Regions from separate parts of the Paenibacillus nuruki genome, predicted to be linked through region 3. Evidence: predicted binding sites of a transcription regulator. Region 3 holds the regulator's gene; each other region holds the start of a gene.

Evidence for each region. Region 3 encodes Rex, which represses fermentation and respiration genes when NADH is low (regulators of the CRP and FNR family bind a similar motif). Its sites were predicted from a motif close to TTGTGAAATATTTCACAA; they were not measured.
Region 1: RCP16_RS21260 (formate/nitrite transporter family protein) is a predicted target of Rex. The motif match lies at 1,942-1,959, and genes of this name have one in related genera.
Region 2: adhE (bifunctional acetaldehyde-CoA/alcohol dehydrogenase) is a predicted target of Rex. The motif match lies at 1,992-2,009, and genes of this name have one in related genera.

The regions. Positions count from the first base shown of each region.
Region 1 covers NZ_OY725677.1:4,790,801-4,794,019, reverse strand. Annotated here, with positions in the region: gene RCP16_RS21270 (sensor histidine kinase) at 1-128, opposite strand, end outside; gene RCP16_RS21265 (GNAT family N-acetyltransferase) at 337-771, opposite strand; gene RCP16_RS21260 (formate/nitrite transporter family protein) at 937-1,824, opposite strand; gene RCP16_RS21255 (FAD-dependent oxidoreductase) at 2,065-3,219, opposite strand, start outside.
Region 2 covers NZ_OY725677.1:984,466-987,684, forward strand. Annotated here, with positions in the region: gene RCP16_RS04390 (uracil-DNA glycosylase) at 1-414, shown strand, start outside; gene RCP16_RS04395 (winged helix-turn-helix transcriptional regulator) at 597-914, shown strand; gene RCP16_RS04400 (Crp/Fnr family transcriptional regulator) at 1,026-1,748, opposite strand; gene adhE (bifunctional acetaldehyde-CoA/alcohol dehydrogenase) at 2,082-3,219, shown strand, end outside.
Region 3 covers NZ_OY725677.1:1,138,194-1,141,412, reverse strand. Annotated here, with positions in the region: gene RCP16_RS05125 (amidohydrolase) at 1-959, opposite strand, end outside; gene RCP16_RS05120 (redox-sensing transcriptional repressor Rex) at 952-1,599, opposite strand; gene dinG (ATP-dependent DNA helicase DinG) at 1,596-3,219, opposite strand, start outside.

The DNA.
Region 1 (3,219 bases), 1.4 Mb from region 3:
TTCTCGTCTGCTTTTTCTGCTTTTACTTTGGCTTCCAAACGCTCGTCTGCGAGAAGCTGTAATCGCTTGATTTCTGCTTTTAAATTCTTTTCATTTTCAATAAGCTCATTTAAATCCTTATCAGACATAGTCAGACACCTCTATTTTCCGTACCTTTATAATTCGTAATTCATGATGCATATGGTCTCTACTTTATCATAAAGCATACCGCCAAAAATAGCTTACTATATTTGCAAATCATCAGGTGATATCCAGCATCAAACCTAGCGTATATCCGTTTTTCTATACGTTTATAGATGACCTCTCAAACTTCATCTATATCCAATAAAGACAAACTTAACTTTGTGTCGAAGAGAGTAGATTTTTTTTCATATAATACTTGGTCTGTCCTTCGATCGGAATATCATGAATTTCGCCAAAAATAGTATACCCGTACTTCATATAAAAGTGAGGCGCTTGCCAGCTCATTGTCGTTAATTCGCTTACTTTGGCTCCCTGCTGTCTAGCTTGATCTTCGATCGCTTGTAACAAGTCTGCTCCAATCCCTTTGCCTCTGTATACATGATCGACAGCAAGTAATTGAATATATAACAATCCCCAGACCATCGAGCCAACGACTCCACCAATATATTGCTCACCTTCATAAGCGGCTAGCGAAAAATGCACACGATCATACGGTGGAAGAGCCAACTCTTGATTACTATTAAATTGATCCATAAATGGTTTGATCTGTGGTATATGATCGTCTACAGATAGTTCTTGAATATGCAAAAATATCACCTACTCTTTCAGAGATAATTAAGATATCGTCATGATTATTTAATAAGTATACTATTTTGACTGTATGATGTTACAAGAAGATCATTAGCTTCCTCTATAACGCAAAAAAAAGACCTTCATCAACATGAAGATCTTTTTTTCTACACCTGCTTGCGATTAATGAGCTTGATCGCTATGTTGCAACGGTAATGTTGCTGTAGCCGATACCGCTGGCATCGTTGAGACTGTAGGTTCATGATGCTGAGTATGTCCAGAATTGGCTGGTGTCAGTTGATGATCTTTTTTGATATAGGCTGTGAAATAAATCCCTGCTACAAATACAGCTCCACCTGTGAGATTACCGAGCCATACCGGAATAAAGTTCATCAGATACATATCCCATGAATAATACCCTGCAAAGATCGCTGCTGGAATCAAAAACATATTAGCGACAACGTGCTGAAATCCGATAGCAACAAATGCCATGGTCGGGAACCAGATTCCGAGTATTTTACCACTAATACTGTCGGCACTATACGATAACCAGACCGCTAGAGCTACCAACCAGTTACATCCAATCCCGGATAAAAACATCTGGGCAAAGCTTCCTTCTAACTTATGCCCTGCCATTTCTACTGTTTTGGTCAAATAAGGACCGGTTTCTGTTAATCCCACCACATGACCGAAGAAGTAAGCGACGAATAAAGCGCCTAATAGATTCGCTACCGTAATCGCAAGTAGATTACGTGCTACTTCAAGGGTACTGATCCGCTTCGCCATCCGCGCTAACGGGACAGCCATCATATTACCAGTTAACAGTTCTCCACCTGCAACCAGTACAAGAATCAGTCCCACAGGGAACAATGCCGCTCCGATAAAGTTAGCAAAGCTTCCCCAGGCTTCCGGTGTATTGGCAATCACTCGAATATCTAATAAAAATCCTAGTGCAATAAAAGCTCCACCTAAAAACCCGAGTACAAGCATCTGTATCCATGTTGACTTAGCTTTGATAATTCCCGTCTCAATCGTATTCATTGCAATCTGTTGTGGTTTGTAATAAGCCATTGTGTTGCATCCCCCTTATAAGCATCTATTTCCGTATAATTAAATTACCTTTTCATATTTCAATTTTAATACAATTACTTTGTGAAAAAAGTAACAAATGTCACTTTGGAAAAGAATTTGTGAAATTAAGCACAAAAGCCTGTACAGTGGGGGAACTGTACAGGCTTTGTTAGGGGTAGAACTTTGATCAATATCTAATGGGAGCTTACGATGATATAAAATGAATTATTTCAAACCCGATTAAGCGTGAACTTCTTGTTGGGTCTGGATAGGTGCTAATGCTTGCAAACCTACCGTATTCAAGTAGTTCCAAGGTTTGTTGTAATGTGGTTGGAAGAAGAAGTCGATAAAGGCTAATTGATCCACTGTCATTTGATTTTGGATACAGACCGAGATGGTATTGATCGATTGAGTTAAGTCGACTTTAGACATCAATTGTGCGCCTAAGATGCGACGTGTTTCTTTTTCGTACACGACTTTCAAGGTTACTGTCTCATGTGTCGGCATAAATTCTGGACGATAATGATCGTGCATCGTGCTTGTTTCTACATTTAATCCTGCTTCACGAGCAGCTGTTTCGGTCATTCCTGTTCCTGCAATATTATCTTCATAGATTTTGATACCGGATGTTCCTTGTGTACCCATATATTCATTCGTAGGTTGCACAAGGTTACGAGCAACCAGTGTACCCATACGAACTGCATTGGTAGCTAAAGGAATATAAGCATGTTTACCTGTTGGGTTGTAGAAAATAGCACAGCTATCTCCAGCAGCGAACACATCTTTTTTACTGGTTTGCATATATTTATCTACAAGGATAGCACCGTTAACTAACATATCGACTTGTCCTTTAAGCAATTCAGTATTTGGACGGAAACCGATACACAAGATGACCATATCTGCTTGGTGAGTCGCTTTGTCAGTAACTACGGTCGTTACTTTGCCACCTTCACCTGTGAATTTTACCACTTTCTCTGATAACGCTAATTCGATGCCATGTTCTTGCAGTGATTCTTCAGTACGAGATGTAAATTCAGGATCTAGATATTTGTTCAAAATGCGATCTTCAGCATCGATCAATGTCACTTGTTTACCATTCATTTGGAATGCTTCTACCAGTTCAACACCGATATAACCTGCGCCTACAACAACGATATTGTTAGCATGTTGCGCTTTTTCAATAATCGTATTGGAGTGATTGTAGTTTTTGCAAAGTAAAATGTTATCCAGTTCAATACCTTCAAATTTAGGAACGATCGGCCAAGAACCCGTTGTCATAATCAATTTGTCATACGTATCTGTAAGTTCAATACCTGTAGTCAGGTCACGAGCTTGTAATGTTTTGTTATCCGTATCGATCGCTGTCACTTCATGCAACATTTTAGTGGTTACACC
Region 2 (3,219 bases), 150 kb from region 3:
GTACGCAGTCGTCCTTATAAAGACAAAATCATTCAAGGAAAGCATCATGCCGAACGTTCAAGTCGTTCTAATCGCACACCAACATCTTACGAAGTATTTGCATTTGCACCTATTTTGGATGCTGAGATTGAGGCAGTACAACCTCGGATCATTATTACGCTGGGCAATATTGCATTGCAACGATTACTTGGCAAAGGGCATCAGGTATCGAATGTGCATGGTCAAGCTTATCGAAGTCGTATTCAACAAGTAGATGCTGATCATATGGATCAAGGATATCACTGGTCTGATCAAGAATACTGGATTTTTCCTATGTATCATCCAGCAGCAGTATTGTATAATAGATCACTGACTGATGTTATTGCGAATGATCTCGTTATTTTGCGTAAATGTATAGATGAGATTCAAGAATGATGACCTGAATTTTAAATAATATTCAGTATTCTTTAATTATGTAATGTTTTCGTTCTCTTTTCAGGTAAAATATGCTAAAATATATGTACTAACTAATCGTAAGTTAACATCACAACGTGATGAAATACGAGCTTATGACTATCCGATCCCGTGTTTCGGAACAATTGAAGAGGTGAGAAAACATGGAGCAACACCAATTGGGATTATGTCCCCGTTTTGAGACCGCGTTTTCATTTTTAGGTAAACGATGGAACGGTCTAATTATTCAATCATTAATGAGTGGACCTAAGCGTTTCAAAGATATTTCTAATCTTATTCCTATGATGAGCGACAAAATGTTGTCAGAGCGGATGAAAGACTTAGAAGGTAGTGGAATATTGATTCGTCAGGTCTATCCAGAGACACCTGTTCGAATTGAGTATGAGCTAACGGACAAAGGACGTGCACTTAAGCCAGTGATGGAGCAGATTCAGAACTGGGCAGAGCATTGGGTCGAGTAGATTTCGATGTGTTAACCAAAAAAAGCTTTCCGCTATGAGTAACACACGGAAAGCTTTTTTGGTATTTTAATTGTCTCAACAGGTAAATGCATAAGCACACCTGAATATTCATTAAATTCTGCATATTTCTTTAGGGCACATTTCGCAGTGACATACTTCTTGTAGCGCTTCAAGATCATGAATAATGATCATCCCGTGCTCATATTCAATACTTTCTTTTTTGCGCAAATCACTAAGCATCCGGTTGACACTTTCACGAGTAGCACCAATCATATTCGACAAATCGGTATGTGTAATTTTTTTGTTAATCAAAATCGAACCTTGATCGTTATAATCTTGACCATAAGTATTGCTTAAACGAATCAAAGTGGAGCAGAGAGCACCTGGTTTACCGTATAACATTAAGTCACGCACTTTAGTCTGTGTTAGACGGTGATGAGTACCCATCCATTTCATAAAGTCGATAGCAAAATCACAATACTGACAGATCATCAATTCCAATTCTTTGTGTTCAATAACAGCGACTTCAGTATCTTCTAATGCTTCTGCTGTAAATCCAAGGCGTGTACCTGAAAATGGATCTGCTTGACCGATCATGTCGCCTGCTTGATACATATATAAAATCAATTCTTTACCTTCATCAGTAGATTTGGTTAATTTAACCCGTCCACTTTTAAGGAAGTATAATTTATCGGATAAGTCGCCTTCCCAGAATAAATGTGAACCTGCTGCAATCGTGCGTTCTGTAGAATGATTAAGTAATCTTTCCTGATTAATTTCCGAAAAGCATGCTGTATTATGACGTGGTTGAGTATGTTCTAAAGAATTGTTCATTATGGTTCGCCCCTTTTTGTTTCAATTATACGTGAAATTAATCATAATGCATAACATTTTAGGAAAAAAACTGGAAATTAAATGATTAGTTAAATTCTACGTTATATAGGAAAGATAATGAACTCATGTATACGTAAAAGTAATCTATACTTTGTGATTAATTTCACTATTATCATACATCTTTTTATATTAAAATGCAAAAGGAAAAAATAAAATAAAACAAATTTAAAAAATAAAAATTGATTGTGAAAAATATCACATTATGATTTATGTCTCTATGCTATGATCGGTGTGTAGACAAAAGCGATACACATTCTGAGGAGGATGAGAGAAATGGCTGTTAAAAATGATGCTAGTCGTAACGTGGAATTGAGTGCACAGGAAGAAATTCAAAAGTTAATCGATAAAGCGAATAAAGCACATGCCGCATTTATGAATATGGATCAAGAACAAATTGATAACATTGTACAAGCAATGGCATTAGCGGGCTTGGATCAACATATGTATCTTGCCAAACTAGCTGTTGAAGAAACAGGCAGAGGCGTATATGAAGATAAAATTATCAAAAACATGTTCGCTACTGAATATGTATACCATGGTATCAAAAATGAAAAAACAGTCGGTATTATAGAAGATAACGATTATGAAAGCTTCCAAAAAATTGCTGAACCTGTCGGAATCATCATGGGGATTACACCGGTAACGAACCCAACTTCGACTACTATGTTCAAATCTTTGATCTCAATCAAAACACGTAACCCAATCATTTTCGGCTTCCATCCATCTGCACAGAATTGTAGTAAAGAATCCGCTCGCATCTTACTTGAAGCGGCTGTCAAACATGGTGCACCTGCGGATTGTATCCAATGGATCGATGCTCCTTCAATGGACAAAACAAATGCATTAATGAATCATCCTGATGTAGCGTTAATCTTAGCTACTGGTGGTGGCGCAATGGTTAAAGCAGCATATAGCTGTGGTAAACCTGCACTTGGCGTAGGTCCTGGTAACGTTCCTGCTTTTATAGAGAAAAGTGCTGACTTGCAACAAGCAGTGAATGACTTGATTCTTTCCAAATCATTTGATAACGGTATGATTTGTGCTTCTGAACAAGCAGTAGTTATTGAAGAACCTGTTTATGAAAAAGTGAAAAAATTAATGATCGATAACGGTTGTTACTTTGTAACTAAAGAAGAAGCAGGCAAATTAACGAACGGTGCAATGAATACAGACAAATGTGCAGTGAACCCTTCTATCGTAGGTCAATCTGCTGTCAAAATTGCTGAACTTTGTGGAATTACCGTTCCAGCCGATACCAAAATACTGGTAGCAGAATTGGAAGGCGTAGGTACTAAATTCCCATTATCTGCTGAAAAATTAAGCCCTGTACTGGCTTGCTATAAAGTTAAAAACGCGGATCAAGGGATTGAACGTGCTGCACAAATCGTAGAATTTGGCGGTATGGGTCACT
Region 3 (3,219 bases):
AAACGCATCTCTTCAAACATATCCAAGTTGTTATTACTTGCCGGGCCATCTGTTCCTAAAGAAACGACTACACCTGCACGCAATAAATCAGGAACACGAGCAACACCACTTGCTAATTTCAGATTACTACCCGGATTATGCGAAACAGCTACTTTATGTTGCGCCAGCATTTCGATCTCTTCATCATTCAAATGAACAGCATGTGCCAAAAGGGCTGGACGCGTGAAAAATCCTAATTTCTCCAAATGAGCTACAGGACGTAATCCATAATCAGTTACATTTAATTGTACTTCAGCTAACGTCTCAGACATATGTGTATGCAGCGGCAAATCCAAGTCATGTGCTGCTTGTACAAATTGTTCGATGTATGCAGGAGGACATGTATACGGCGCATGTGGAGACATCATCGTTGTAATACGTCCATCAGCTTGACCATGCCAATCCCGTGCAAAGTCGATAGATTGTTGTAACTTTTGCTTTTGCTCTTCTTCTGAACATAAGCCGATAACACCACGCATCAATACAGCACGCATTCCTGATTGCTCTACGACTTCAGCAACACGTTCTGAACGATCATACATATCCAGGAATGTCGTAGTACCGCCTTTTAACATTTCAAGTACAGATAATGATGTTCCCCAGTATACATCGTCACTTGTAAACTTCGCTTCCATCGGCCACATTTTTTCCTGTAACCATACTTGTAGTGCAAGGTCGTCGCCATATCCACGTAGCAAAGACATTGCCGCATGACCATGACTGTTCACTAGACCCGGGATAAAGAACAAATGATTACCATCGACTACTGTTGTTCCTTCTTCAATCACAGGCTCTTCTTCTCCAAGATAAGTGATCCATCCATCTTCAATCACCATATGTCCGAAAAGCATCGATTTTTCTTCACTCATTACAGCAAACATACCGTTTTTGATAACCCATTTGTTCGAGGTGTTATTCATTAGTTTCATGTTCCTTTCCATCTTCCAGATAATAGGCAAGGCTTAGTAAGTCCGTTGTAAAATCAGCAGTGTGTACACGAATATGCGGTGGAGCTTTCAAAATAATCGGTGCAAAGTTCAAAATGGCTTCGATCCCTGCTTCAATCAATTGATCTGCTACACGCTGTGCTTCAATATTAGGCACAGTAATAATACCAATACGAATACTTTTCGCTTTGACTGTTGCTCCAAGTTCTTCGATCGGTTGTACAACTAATGTATTGATCATCGAACCGACTTTGGGTTCAAGAGAATCAAACACAGCTACGATTTTCATCGTTTCTTTCAAATACATATTATAGTTCGAAAGGGCATGCCCTAGATTACCTGCACCTACAAGTGCGACATTGATCTGTTGATCTAATTTTAAAATATGACGTATTTTCTCAATCAGATAAGATACATCATACCCGATTCCTTTACGTCCAAAATCTCCAAAATAAGCTAAGTCTTTGCGAATTTGTGCTGGATTCAAATCTAATTTTTGTCCCAATTCTTGCGAAGACACTGTGGGAACTTCACGGGTGTGAAGTTCGTTCAGATATCTAAGGTATACAGGTAGTCTTCGCACGACTGCTTCTGATATTTTGTCGGATTTCATGCTTGCTCCCCCTCTTGATTTACAGTTTCCTTTTCAGGTTCGGCCTGGCTAAGCCATTCTGTAATACGGGGTACCATCTGCTCTGTCGGCATATGTTCCATTTTGGGACCGGGTAATGAATATAGAAAATGCTTGCCATAATAGGACTCGATCACACGAGTGTCATAGACAATAACGATTCCCCGATCACTAGATGTCCGTACTAATCTACCAAAACCTTGTTTGAAACGGATAACTGCTTGCGGTACAGATAATTTCATAAATGGATTTTTCTTTTCTTTTTTAAGCCGTTCGCTTTTGGCTTCTAGCAATGGATGATTGGGCGGTTGAAAAGGTAATCGTACAATCGCCAGACATGTTAATGCTTCGCCCGGAATATCGACACCTTCCCAGAAGCTACTTGTTCCAAGCAATACAGAAGCAGAACGCTCCTGGAATCTACGAGTAAGCTTCGTCCGACTCCCTCCATCAACGCCTTGACCAAATACAGCAATATCACTATGTGATAACTTCTCTTTTAATGGCTCATACACCTGCTTGAGCATTCGATATGAGGTAAATAAAACCATCATTCGTCCTTGCGTTGCTTTGGCAGTCTCTGCTAACGAGTTCGCTAATGTATCTACAAAGAAGGCATCACCGACACTGCCTTTGACACTTGGAAAGTCACGTGGAATCAACAATAGCGATTGCTCACGATAATTAAAAGGTGAAGATAACTGTTCAGTCATCAATCTGCCTTCTTTTTCCGCTTCGACAAGTCCCAGTTGTTCAATCATATATTGGAATTTCTTTTCTATTGATAATGTTGCAGATGTTAGAATAATACTTTTCTTTTTATCGAAAAAGTACTCTTTCAATTGCTTGCTCACATCCACAGGCACAGCATACATCTGTAAAGACTTACTACGATAATTTCCATTAGCTTCATACCAGTAGACCGTATCTGTACTTTCCAGCTTCACAAATTGACGTAGATCGTCTCGAACGACAGTCAAATCTTTGAATAGACCCGATACATCAGTCACCAGACTATCTGTGCCCAACTGTTCATCGCTTTCTTTGATCTGATTCATTACTTGTTCGCCTTTACGAATCAATTGACTCAGTCCGATATGGATCTGATTCTCCAAATCCGTAATTACCGTCCATTCTGTTGGTTGCTTCTCAGGTAACAAACGTAATGTAAATTGTCCAGCTTCTCCCGGAGCAGCATCACTACGCTGAGGTAATAAAGCAAATAATAATTCACTCAATTTGTCCCAGTTTTCTTTGACATCTACAATTTCAGGATATAGATTATCTATCGCTATCGCCCAATCCATACCACGCTCATTACCAGATGAACCTAACTGTTGACGCAAAATAGCCAGCTGACCATTTTTACTGTCTTTGAACAAACGAAGTAACGGATGAACCAATGTGAAATATTTCATATGCATACCCAAGTGCTTACCTGCTACATCTTCTAAATGATGCGCTTCATCAATCACCAATCGATCATAAGCAGGCAATAATTGGTGCCCTGCTTTGACATCGGTAAATAATTTGGAATGGTTCGTAATAACGACATCAGCTGTACCTGCTTCATGCTTCGCACGATGGTAGAAGCATTTGCGG